DNA from 2 places in the Paenibacillus sp. GCM10027628 genome. Region 2 is predicted to be linked to the other one. Evidence: riboswitches for the same ligand, from Rfam matches in the RefSeq annotation. Region 2 holds a riboswitch; the other holds the start of a gene.
The links. Region 2 has a riboswitch for FMN ahead of ACFQZT_RS31835 (DMT family transporter). Riboswitches for the same ligand answer to the same signal wherever they lie in the genome.
Positions count from the first base shown of each region.

Region 1: linked by a shared signal. The riboswitch ahead of ribD (bifunctional diaminohydroxyphosphoribosylaminopyrimidine deaminase/5-amino-6-(5-phosphoribosylamino)uracil reductase RibD) and the one ahead of ACFQZT_RS31835 (DMT family transporter) in region 2 are both predicted to bind FMN.

Region 1 is NZ_JBHTHA010000011.1:160,459-166,885, forward strand. Features, by position in the region: gene ACFQZT_RS12345 (segregation and condensation protein A) at 1-632, opposite strand, end outside; gene ACFQZT_RS12350 (site-2 protease family protein) at 649-1,350, opposite strand; gene ribH (6,7-dimethyl-8-ribityllumazine synthase) at 1,290-1,760, opposite strand; gene ACFQZT_RS12360 (bifunctional 3,4-dihydroxy-2-butanone-4-phosphate synthase/GTP cyclohydrolase II) at 1,795-3,021, opposite strand; gene ribE (riboflavin synthase) at 3,046-3,717, opposite strand; gene ribD (bifunctional diaminohydroxyphosphoribosylaminopyrimidine deaminase/5-amino-6-(5-phosphoribosylamino)uracil reductase RibD) at 3,742-4,860, opposite strand; FMN riboswitch at 5,081-5,265, opposite strand; gene ACFQZT_RS12375 (peptidylprolyl isomerase) at 5,475-5,906, opposite strand; gene ACFQZT_RS12380 (hypothetical protein) at 6,081-6,263, opposite strand.
Region 2 is NZ_JBHTHA010000052.1:100,496-106,922, reverse strand. Features, by position in the region: gene polA (DNA polymerase I) at 1-161, shown strand, start outside; gene mutM (DNA-formamidopyrimidine glycosylase) at 476-1,336, shown strand; gene ytaF (sporulation membrane protein YtaF) at 1,426-2,118, shown strand; gene coaE (dephospho-CoA kinase) at 2,172-2,768, shown strand; gene ACFQZT_RS31850 (lytic transglycosylase domain-containing protein) at 2,765-3,370, shown strand; gene ACFQZT_RS31845 (alpha/beta-type small acid-soluble spore protein) at 3,435-3,659, opposite strand; gene nrdR (transcriptional regulator NrdR) at 3,768-4,247, shown strand; FMN riboswitch at 4,556-4,703, shown strand; gene ACFQZT_RS31835 (DMT family transporter) at 4,883-5,833, shown strand; gene ACFQZT_RS31830 (hypothetical protein) at 6,225-6,395, opposite strand.

The DNA.
Region 1 (6,427 bases), on a different contig from region 2:
CGTGTCATTTCATAGTCGAAAAGCTTAGAGAAAAGCAGTTTCCCGCCTTTGAATTTGAGCATATCTACAACTTCTCGCATGCGGTCTTTCACGGAAATTTCATCGCGACGAATTCTGGCGACGATATTGCGATTGGCCAGCTTCCGCAAGGTGCGTTGAAAAGCGAATAATAAATCGGCGACATCCAATCCCTCAACCGGATTCTCATGTACAACCGGCAAAAACGGCGTTAAATCTTCCGGCTCGCGGGTATACACCATGCTTCTCTCTACTTCTTTATCCCTGAGCATATCCGCGATCGACTTGTACTTTCGGTACTCGATCAGTTTGGCGACGAGTTCGGCTCGAGGATCCAGCTCATCTTCGAACTCATCATAATATTCATCAAATTCAATAACCGGCGGCTTCGGCAAGAGCATCTTGCTCTTAATGGATAACAGCGTTGCCGCCATTACCAGGAATTCGCTCGTGACTTCCAGCTCCAGCTCTTGCATCGCCTGCACATAGGCCAAGTACTGATCGGTGATCTCTTTGATCGGAATATTATAAATATCCAGTTCGTTCTTATCGATAAGATGCAGCAGCAGATCAAGGGGGCCTTCAAACGCTTCCAGTTTATAAGTGACTTTCATCCAGCAATCCCCCTTGTCATAGTGCAAATATATTCATCACAAGCTGCGCGGCAATCGGATAGGCGTGTGCCAATCCCCATTGACCGATAGGCGTTATCATCAAAAGTAGGACAAGCAGTAAACCATAACGTTCATTTCGCTCAAACCAACTTTGATTGTGGCTTGCGGCGAGTCCTTTAAGGATGTACCATCCGTCTAGCGGATACAACGGTAATATATGTATGATTAATACCATTAAATTCACAATTACGCAATACTGCAAATAAACTCGCCATTGTTCCACGGCCATTGTTTCGATACCGCCTCCTATCCAAGAAGGCAGAAAGAAATTCAACCACCAGAAGAAAAAGACGAGTAATAGATTCATAAAAGGACCTGCGAGATAAACAAGCGTATTCGACAACCTTGGTCGTAAGCGAAAGCGAGCCACGTCAACCGGAAGCTTTTTCGACCAACCGTAAGGGCCGAAAGCAATCATCGCGAGCCCCAAAGCATCTAAGTGTGCCAAGGGGTTCAGCGATAATCTTTTACCCTCCCGGGCTGTCCGATCTCCTAATAACCATGCGGTTCCGGCATGCGCCGCGTCATGCAACGTCATGGCGATGAGAAAAGCGAACAGCCGAGGCAGCAAGGTTTCCAGATGGAAATAAGAAAGCATTAGGAAGTCAATTGTTTCGTCAAGTTGGCCATTTCGATAGCGGTAACTGCCGCTTCCCAACCTTTGTTGCCTGCTTTAGTGCCGGCACGTTCAACCGCTTGTTCAATCGAATCCGTGGTCAATACGCCAAACACCGTAGGCACTCCTGTTTTCAAATTGATGGCGGATACGCCTTTCGCAACTTCGCTGCACACATAATCGAAATGCGGCGTTGAGCCTCGAATGACTGTACCTAAAGTAATGACGGCGTCATATTTGCCGCTTTCAGCCATTTTTTGCGCGATTAAAGGAATTTCAAAAGCACCAGGCACCCAGGCGATTTCCACTTCATCATCTTGAACGCCGTGGCGTTTCAAAGCGTCTTGAGCGCCGCCCAGCAGCTTGGATGTAATAAATTCATTAAAACGGCCGACAACGATGCCGTATCTCAAGTTTTGCGAGACTAAATGACCTTCATAAATTTTTGACATGTGATTTCTCCCTTTCACTCTTTAAGTTCCGTATTTAAATGCCGCTGCCGGAGTCGTGAAACTCAAGCATGTGTCCAAGTTTTTGCTTTTTGGTCTGCAAATAATTCAGGTTATGCTCTTTGCTTTCCATTTGAATGGCTACCCGCTCGACAACCTCAAGGCCGTAGCCCTCTAAGCCTTTAATTTTGCGTGGATTGTTGGTCAGAAGGCGAAGTTGGCGAATACCGAGATCTTTTAAAATTTGCGCCCCGATGCCGTAATCCCGAAGATCCGGAGCAAAGCCAAGCTTAATATTCGCCTCAACCGTGTCGAATCCCTGCTCCTGCAGCGCATAGGCTTTCAATTTATTGATCAGGCCGATGCCGCGACCTTCCTGACGCATATATAATAATACACCATTGCCTTCTTCATCAATCTGTTTTAATGCAGCATCGAGTTGCGGGCCGCAATCACAGCGGTGCGAATGGAACACATCGCCGGTCAAACATTCGGAGTGTACGCGCACCAAAGTCGGTTTTTCGGGGTCGATCGTTCCCTTTACCAGCGCCACATGCTCTTTATTGTCCAACTGATTGGTATAGGCAATTGCTTTGAATGTGCCAAAATCGGTCGGCAGCTTGATCTCCACTTCACGCTCGACGAGCTTCTCCTTTTGATTCCGGTAATGAATCAAATCCTGAATCGTAATGATGCGCAGCTCATGCTCGGCTGCGATTTCCATAAGATCAGGTACACGTGCCATCGTACCGTCTTCTTTAATCACTTCACAGATGACAGCTGCCGGATAAGAGCCGCACATTTTGGCCAGGTCGACTGCGGCCTCGGTATGCCCTGCTCTGCGGAGCACGCCGCCTTTTTTGGCTATCAACGGAAAAATATGACCGGGTCTGCGGAAGTCTTGCGGTCTCGTTCGGGCATCGATTAACGCCTGGACCGTACGAGAACGTTCATGGGCAGAAATTCCGGTGCTCGTCTCGACATGATCGACAGAAACGGTAAATGCTGTGCCATGGTAGTCTGTATTGCGAGCGACCATCGGCGGGAGGTCAAGCTCTTGCGCCCGCTCTTCGGTAATCGGCACGCACACGAGGCCACGACCTACTTTAATCATAAAATTGATCACTTCAGGAGTCGCCTTATCCGCGAGCGCGATAAAATCCCCTTCATTTTCACGATCCTCATCATCCACAACGATAATGACTTTGCCCAGCATGAGATCGGAAATCGCTTCTTCTATCAAATTAAAACGTATGTCAGTCATTGTTCATCTCTCCTAACTCTGAACCTACATGAAGCCATGCTCGGCTAAAAAGCTTTCCGATAATGAGCCTTGCCCGCTTGAATGACCTCCGGCCGCGCCTGACGGACCGAATCCGAGAAGACGCTCCATGTACTTACCGAGCACGTCGCACTCGATATTCACCGTATCTCCGGCTTTTTTATCGTAAAGTACGGTTTGCGCAAGCGTATGCGGGATGATGGAGACCGAAACCTCACGGTCCGTCACGTTCACAACCGTAAGACTAATGCCATCGATCGTGATCGAGCCGCCTGCAATGATATATTTGAAAATTTGCTTGTTCTCCGGTTCAAACCGGTAGACAACCGCATTTTCTTCGGGGGTACGGGAGCTTATCGTCGCCGTCGTGTCAACATGTCCTTGAACGATATGTCCGCCGAAGCGTCCGTTTGCTGCCATGGCCCTCTCCAAATTGACGCGTGTGCCGGTTTGCAGCTTGCGCAGATTGGTTTTGCGGTACGTTTCAGGCATCACGTCCACGGAAAAGGAATCCGTGTCAAAAGCAATCACCGTCAAGCAAACCCCATTAACGGCGATGCTGTCGCCAAGATGAACGTCTTCGAGCACTTTCTTGGCGCCTATCGTCAACACCATCGCTTGTCCTTGACTATGGATGCGGCGCATGCGGCCGATTTCTTCAATAATGCCGGTAAACATGCCAGCCCTCCATTCTTTCGATATTCATCCCTTGTAGATCGGATAGCCGGTAATGCTAATATCGGGACCGAACTGCTCGACCTTCACGCGGTCGAGCTCAATCGCCTCCGCCATCTTCGCGAAGCCGGCGAAGTTGAAATTCCCTGGTGCCAGGCTGCCGCCGCCGATAATTTTCGGCGCGTACATCAGCACCAGCTTGTCGATCAGGCGCCGCTCTAGCATGGCGCCGTTCAATCGGCCTCCACCCTCGAGGAGGATGGAGCCGATCTCGCGCTCGCCGAGCTGACGCATGGCGAGCGTTAGATCCACCTGCGGGCCGTCGCCGCAGGTGAGCACTTCGATGCCGCGCGTTTCCAGCGCGGCACGCCGCTCAGCGGGCGCCTGTGCGCTCGCGAGCAGGATCGTCGGCTGACGATCCTGCTCCTGCAGCACGCGGGCGCCCGGCGGGATGCGCAGCTGCGAGTCCGCGACGATCCGTACCGGCTGCACAGCCGGTACGTCGCCGCGCGCGCTCAGCTGCGGGTCGTCGGCGATGACGGTGTCAACGCCGACCATGATCCCCTGATGCCGGTGGCGCAGGGTATGGACAAAGGCTCGCGACGCCTCGGACGTGATCCACTTGCTGTCGCCGGTCTTCGAGGCGATCCGGCCGTCGAGCGTGCTCGCCGTCTTGAGCGTCACGAAGGGCATGCGCGTGACGATAAACTTATTGTAAGCCTCGTTCATGGCCGAGGCTTCCGATTCCAGCAGCCCGACGGTCACGTCTACGCCGTGGGCGCGCAGCTTGGCAATGCCCGAACCCGCGACCTGAGGGTTCGGATCGGTACCGGCGACGACGACTCGCGTCACGCCGGCTTCGATGAGCCGGTCGCTGCATGGCGGCGTCTTCCCGTAGTGGCTGCACGGCTCCAGTGTCACATAAGCCGTACTGCCCTTCGCTTCCTCGCCGGCCATCTGCAAGGCGAGCACTTCCGCGTGTCCTTGCCCACGCTTCAGGTGCGCTCCCATACCGACGATGCGTCCATCCTTCACGAGGACGCACCCGACAACAGGGTTAATCCCCGTCTGCCCAAGCGCACTCTGCGCCATTTGCAGCGCGAGCCGCATGTAGGCTTCGTCATTTAATAACTGCGTGACGTCCACCCCTCGTTCCTAAGTAAAAATCGAATGCAAAAAAGCCCCATCCAGTATAGGATAGGGGCTAGAGATTGTAGGTAACACGAAGAAGCTTCATCTACACGCGTTTGTCCACATTTTTGCTCAAATCAAACAACAACGACCCGTCCATCGATAAAGACAGACCTGCCGAATTTATGTCCATGTGAAAAAATGTACAAACGTGCATAGCGAATCTGGTATTCGCGTTCTCCTTCTCCCATCCAGACTATACTGTCGGTCCCGGAATTGCACCGGGTCAGCCGTAGCGAAGCTGTATGTCAGGTACCGCTGAGCTTCAAAACGGGTCACGGACTGAACGATCGGAAGTATGGATTTCCTTCCAAACGTATCACCGCCGGTGTGGAATTTCACCACGCCCCGAAGGTTGCACACATTATAAAAGTCATCATGTAACTCTCGCGAGAAACAGATTTCTTTGGTTATGAATTTATCACTAGGTCTTGGAAAAAGCAAGGTCTTTTTTCAGAAGGACGGGATAGGAATCTCCACCATCTATGCTCAACTCGCTTGCTTAGTTAAAGCAAAGGCTGTCTCACGGGTTTTTCGAACCTGTGGGCAGCCTTATTTTTGCTTATGAACTATGCTTCAACAACTTCAACTTTCTCCATCAAATCTCTGCCTTTGAACGCATCGACAAGCTCCATACCTTTCGTTACTTTACCGAAAACCGTATGTTGACCATCAAGGTGCGGCTGTGGTGCGTAGCAGATGTAGAATTGGCTGCCGCCTGTGTTTCTGCCTGCATGAGCCATTGCGAGTGTTCCGCGCTCATGTTTGTTCGGGTTGATTTCACAGTTGATTTGGTAGCCAGGACCCCCTGTGCCCGTACCGGATGGACAACCGCCTTGTGCGACGAATCCAGGAATGACACGGTGGAAGACAAGTCCGTTGTAAAAACCGGAGTTTGCTAGTTTTTCAAAGTTGGCAACCGTATTCGGTGCATCGTTTTCGAAAAGGTCGATAACGACTTCTCCGCCGCCTGCGAGTTTAATTTTTGCTTGTTTGGCCATGTGAGGTCCACTCCTTTTAGACAATAATACCTTATTCTACTATGAATGCGTCCATTTCACAAACCGGAGCCTACTTTTTCAGGAAACTCCTGCTCATCCACGCAAAAAAACCACCGGCTCTTCATTCGAAGATGGTGGTTCTTTGCTCCTATTCGCCCTTAACCATACATGCCTTCAAGTTATTTCTCGTTCAATGACTTCATTCAGTTCCGAGCTTTCTTCTTGCGCCGCTGCAATTACATGCTGATCGGCTTCATTAAGCCCTTGCATTTCCTCCGCAGCTTGCGCCTGATTATTCAATTGGTCTTCTACTTGTCCAATTCCGTGAGCTTTTTGTTGACCTTTGCTTTTAGCCATCGTGATTCTCTCCCTACTCTGCTGGTATCCTGCGTCGAACTTTACTATGCGCAAAGCAAGCTGCGCTTATTCGTTTAAGGTGGCCTGGGAAAGACTGCTCTATGATCTTCTATACAACAAAAAAGAAACCTGGAGTTCGGCTCCTGGTTTCTTCGCTCAAATCA
Region 2 (6,427 bases):
TGCTGCTGCAAGTACATGACGAACTTGTCTTCGAAGTGCCTGAAGAGGAGCTCGAAACGATGAAGCGTATCGTCCCTGAAGTCATGGCCGCAGCGCTCAAGCTGGACGTTCCGCTTCGTGCCGATGTGGACTACGGCCTTACCTGGTACGACGCTAAATAATAAGGATGTTTTATAAGACCACTTTGTCCACATCAGACGATAGTCTGATTGGCGAATAAACCTACCTCTAAACGCGGTCGTTCGTCTCTGATTGACCTCGATATAGGTTTATCTCATAACGATGTTTTCACAGGATGCTTATTCGGCATCGAATCTTGAACGAAATCCAGGAACTGCGGTACTCACGTAGTACCCCACTACGCTCCGTTCCTCGTTCTCTGGATTTCGTCCAACCTTCTCGGTTCTGAAAGCGGACTTTTAAAACTTTCATTGAAATTAAATATCCACAAATAAAACACAAGAGGTGATGTCCGGTGCCCGAACTACCTGAAGTCGAAACCGTCAAGCGCACCCTGAATATGCTCGTCACCGGCAAAACCATTGAGTATGTGCAGGTTAAACTGCCCCGCATCATTCAGAAGCCGGATGATATTCATCTCTTCGAGGTGCTGCTGCAAGGGCAGACCATTCGAACGATCGAGCGCAGGGGCAAATTCCTGCGTTTTGTGCTCGATGACTATGTGATGGTCTCGCATTTGCGCATGGAAGGCCGGTACGGATTGTACCAAGGCGATGATCCGGTGGAACGCCATACGCATGTCCTCTTCCGGTTCACCGATGGCACCGAACTCCGGTACAAGGATGTCCGGCAGTTCGGAACGATGCATTTGTTTCCCAAAGGCGATGAACTGACGCAGCCTCCCTTGCACAAGCTGGGTTTGGAGCCACTGGATGAAGCATTCACGTTCGAGGCGTTCAAAGAGCGGATTGCGAAACGTTCGACGAAGATAAAGCCGCTCCTGCTCAATCAAGAATATATCGTCGGCATCGGGAATATTTATGTAGACGAGTCCCTCTTTTTGTCTGGCATTCATCCCGAACGCGAAGCCTCATCGCTTACGCGCAAAGAACTTGAAGCTCTGCATGAAGCCATTGTTCGCACACTCCGGGGAGCGGTCGAAGTCGGCGGCTCCTCGATTAAATCATTTGTCAACGGTCAAGGTGAAATCGGCCTCTTTCAACATCAATTTAACATCTATGGACGTCAATCCGAGTCCTGCAAAAAATGTGGAAGCCAGATCTACAAGACGGTTGTAGGCGGAAGAGGGACACATATTTGCCCTGTATGCCAACCGCTCAAACGCAAGCGAGTACTGAAGAAATCCAAGAAGTAGGCACGCGAAGCCCGCCCTCCTCATAGGATATGGAGTACTAAGCCCAGGTTGTGTGTAGAACCTGGTGCATAACTCTTAGGAGGGGTTTTATGCTTCCTGCCGTTTCTTTGCTTATTCTCGCGTTTGCTGTCTCTTTGGACGGATTCGGTGTCGGTGTCATGTATGGCCTGCGCAAAATCCGAATTCCGTTCCTCTCCATCGGCATTATTTCGCTTTGGTCGGGAATTATTATATTTGCCTCCATGCAAATCGGAGTCTTGATGTCTTCATTCATGAGTCCGATGGTTGCCAAACGCATAGGCGCTTTGATTCTTATTGGGATCGGCATTTGGGCATTGGTGCAGATGAGGCAGCAAAAGGCTCATGAAGCCCAGGACATGGACGATTCCAAACAGACGGGCGAACTCCAGGTACATTCGCTGGATACGCTCCAGAGGACGAAAGAGATTTTGAATATCGAATTAAAACGATTCGGTCTTGTCATCCAAATTTTGCGGACGCCCTCCATTGCGGACGTGGACCGCTCGGGCAACATTTCGGCCTCTGAAGCTACGCTACTTGGCTTGGCGCTTTCATTAGATGCATTTGGTGCCGGCATAGGAGCTGCTCTGATTGGATTCGTTCCTTTATTGACGGCATCGGTTATTGCTTTATCCAGCGGTACGTTCATCGCCATCGGACTCCGCATCGGTTTCCGCTATGCGGAGATGAATTGGATGAAGAAGCTGTCGGTTCTTCCGGGATGTGTCTTGATTTTGATGGGTATTATGAAAATGTTCTAACGTAAGCTGACGATGATCGTTTTCCTGGCGGAAAACACGAAGGAGCTCCCCTTATGAATATCGGGTTAACTGGAGGTATCGCTTGCGGCAAAAGTACGGTAAGTGCTATGCTGGTCAGCCGCGGCGCCATATTAGTTGATGCGGACCAATTAGCCCGCGATGTTGTTGAGCCCGGCAGCCCTGTTCTGGAAAGGGTTGCTGGGCATTTTGGACAAGCGGTTCTACATCCGGATGGATCTTTGAACCGCAAAAAACTTGGCGAGATCGTCTTTGCAGATGCGTCAGCGCGCAAACAATTGGAAAATTTGCTTCATCCGCCGATCCGTGCGTTGATGCGAGCACAGATGGAAACGGCGGAGCGTGAACACCCGGAGAAATTGGTTGTTGTCGATGTGCCGCTGCTGTACGAATCCGGCCTCGTTGCGATGTTTCAAGAAGTAATGGTTGTATATGTACCTAGAGACGTGCAGCTCGCAAGACTTATTCAGCGTGACGGTCTAACAGAGGTGTCTGCACAGGAAAGGCTAGCCGCCCAAATGTCGATCGAAGAAAAGCGCGAGCTGGCCGATATTGTGATTGATAATAGTGGAACTAGGGAAGAGACAAGCCTATTGATCGACCAGTTTTGGATAAGGAAGGGGCTTTCATGACATTTTTTCGCAAGAAGCGGGTTTTCGCTCTTCTGCTGATCTGTTTTGTCCTGATCCTGTTCATGAATAGTACATTTATCGGAAGAAAACTGTATCCCATTTACTTCGAGAAGGAAATCCGCCAAAGCGCGGCGAAACATCATATAGACCCATTTTTGATTGCAGCCATTATTAGGGTTGAAACGAATTATAAGGTTCATTTGGAATCGCATAAAGGGGCTATCGGCCTCATGCAGCTTATGCCGGAAACGGCTGCGTGGATCGTGGAATCCGGCAATTTAGGGCCTCAATCACAGGAAGATTTGCGTAATGCGGAAGTCAACATCAACCTTGGTGCCTGGTATTTGAATTGGCTAACCAAACATTATAGCGGGAATTTGATTTATGCGATCGCCGCTTATAATGCCGGCCAGGGTAATGTGAATAAATGGAAGCAAAATGAAATTTGGGACGGTACAGAAGCCAATATCAGCCAAATTCCGTTTGGCGAGACGCGGCATTATGTACAGCGAGTGTTATATTATTATGAAAAGTATACGAAGCTGTATGGGGAGCAGTGGAATGATCAAGCTCGAGCCCAAAACAAAGAAGCATTGGACTAGCTCCTTAACGGAGCGTAAAGTCCAATACTTCTTGTTTGCAGAAATCAGAGGTTAGGATTCAAGATTACTTGAATTGACCAGCCAGGGATTGCTCTGCAATTTGCACCAGGCGACGAGTAATGTTACCACCGATTGCACCAGCATCACGAGTAGCCATATTACCCATGTATCCATCCTGAGGGATAGCGATACCCAGTTCTTGTGCTACCTCGTATTTCAACTGGTCCAACGCTGCATTAGCTTGAGGAACAACTAAAACATTGTTGCTGCGGGATTGTCCTGCGCCCATGTCTGTTCACCTCCTTGTCGTTGGTAACTGTATTATGTGCGTTTCTGTATGGATCATAACAAGTAACATCTGGTAATACGCCAGGAAAGAAAGGAGAGAAGAGAGCGAATGAGATGTCCGTTCTGTGACTATAACGGTACGAAAGTGCTCGATTCCCGATCTGCAAACGAAAACAAGTCGATTCGCCGCCGCCGAGAGTGCGAGAAATGCGCGCGCCGGTTCACGACATTCGAGATGGTGGAAGAAACACCGCTCATCGTGATTAAGAAGGACGGCAGTCGGGAAGAATTTAGTCGAGAGAAAGTACTGCGAGGTTTGATTCGTGCTTGCGAAAAACGACCCGTATCGATGGAGCGGCTGGAGGTCATTGTCTCAGAAGTGGAAATGCAGCTTCGCAACACCGCTCATGCGGAAGTAGACAGCTTGGCCATCGGCGAGCTCGTCATGGAGCAATTGTACCCGGTTGATGAAGTGGCTTACATTCGCTTTGCTTCGGTTTACCGGCAATTCAAGGATATTAACATGTTCTTGAAAGAATTAACGCAAATCTTAGGTAAAGATGATTCAGGTCCGATCCGAGACAAATAAATCGTCGCAATAAAAGCCGTCTTGCTCGTCATGGCAACGAGAAAGACGGCTTTTTAGTTTTGTTCTACATATACAAGGCACAAGGCCATGCACGGTGCGAAAACCCGTCAATCCTCCATCAACTCATCTGTAAAGATGAAAAATATCGTTAGCGACAACATCCCCACATGTGTGTTACGATGATAACCATCTTTCCATAGCATGCTCAAGAGCCTCTATGAAAAATCCTTGCATTTTTCAATTTATGGTGCTAATATCTATTTTAACGTTACTTGTATAAAGTAAGTGTTTACAACACAATTTCATAATTGAATCTTCGGGGCAGGGTGTAATTCCCTACCGGCGGTGAAGATACTTACGTGTATCTCAAGCCCGCGACTCCCGGCTCACAAGGCTGGGACTGACTTGGTGAAACTCCAAGGCCGACGGTTATAGTCCGGATGGGAGAAGGTGAAGAGCAGCTTGTTAAAAATAACATTTTTAACAGGTCTGTTTGTCAATGCCCCCGTTGAATGTCTAGCGGGGGCATTGTTTCTTTCAGAAGGTTCAATTCAAAACTTGTTTTGCAAAAGCAAAACACATTGGAGGTTTTTGAATTGGATAATGCAGTAAATTTTAAAAGCAAGAGTTTGGCAATGAAATCATCGCGAATCGCGGGAATGAACGGAATCTGGTATATTGCGCTTGGAGCTACGTTATGGGGACTGGATCCGTTATTCCGAATCCTGTTGCTTAAAAGCTTCACATCCGCTCAGATCGTCTTCATTGAGCATCTGTTACTAGCTTGTTATGCTCTGCCTGTATTGATTAAACACCGCCGAACCTTAACCGGCAAGCTAACGTTAGCCGTCATCGGGGCTCTGCTCTTCATCTCGTGGGGCGGCTCTGCCATTGCAACCATCTTATTTACTTCCGCTTTTGCCCATGGCAGTGCGAATGCAATCCTATTGCTTCAAAAGCTGCAGCCCTTATTCGCAATTATTTTAGCTAGATTGATGCTTAAAGAGGCTTTGCCTTCCAAGTTTTTTCTCTATATCCTTGCAGCTCTGTTAGGTACGTATTTGTTGACATTCGGTTTTGCATCACCTGCCCTTGGTTTCAAGAATTTGGGGACACTGAGCTGTTTGTTCTCGATTCTCGCAGCAAGCTTGTGGGGAGGATCTACGGTCATGGGGAAATTTCTGCTCCAGAAGAAATTGGATTTCCCAGTCGTCACTTCGCTGCGATTTTTGCTGGCGATCCCCCTATTGACCATTGTTCTTTTGGCCAGTGGTGACGCTTGGCAACTGAAAGGCACATCCGGCGGGCTTGCGTTGTTGGCCGTGAATCTGCTGTTTCAGGCGTTTTTTCCAGGGTTGCTGAGCATGCTGCTCTATTATAAAGGTTTATCATCGACGAAAGCTTTTTTTGCTACGTTGGCTGAACTTGCTTTCCCTGCAGTCGGTGTGCTGATTAATTGGATTGTATTCCACCAGCCTTTGACACTTGGACAACTGCTCGGATTTCTCCTTATCTGGTTCACCTTATGGTTGATGAGCCGCGGCAAGGGAGACGATTCGGCAACCGCTAGTCTGAAAAGTTCATAATTGTCTGCAAAAAATCCCTGTTTTGCTGCAGTAATGCAACAACAAGACAGGGATTTTTTCATTTATTTACAAAACGGATAAAATTCATTCGTTTATTAGCGAATCCTCCGTGGTATGCCTCTCCATCTGGAAAGCTTCATGTTGATTATCTTTTTCGATGAGTACTTTGTAGCCATGATCAATAAAAACGTCTGCAAATCTATATAATTCCTTCGAATCTTTGAAAGATAGCTCAATCGTTCTTTCGTCACTGTCAATGACGTAAATTCGGAACACCTGGCAACACCTCACAATGGGGGATTCAAGCCATACATTATATGCAGTTCCGGTAAGTTTATGAGCAAATCCCTGGCCAAGCTATGAAAAAAAGAAAAACTCCCTTTAACGGGAGTTAGTCATTTTCATGGCGATCTACGCCATTTAAGACACCTTGTATTTCGTTGTTAACATCAACTGAAAGTCTGGTTTTGAAATAATCTACTACAGCCTCAACGGCCTTCTCAGCTTGAAATTCTGATATACCCGCTTCACTTGCCACATGATCTCTAACGATGTGTTTCATTGTACAGCTCCTCCAGATTTTGAAATTATAAC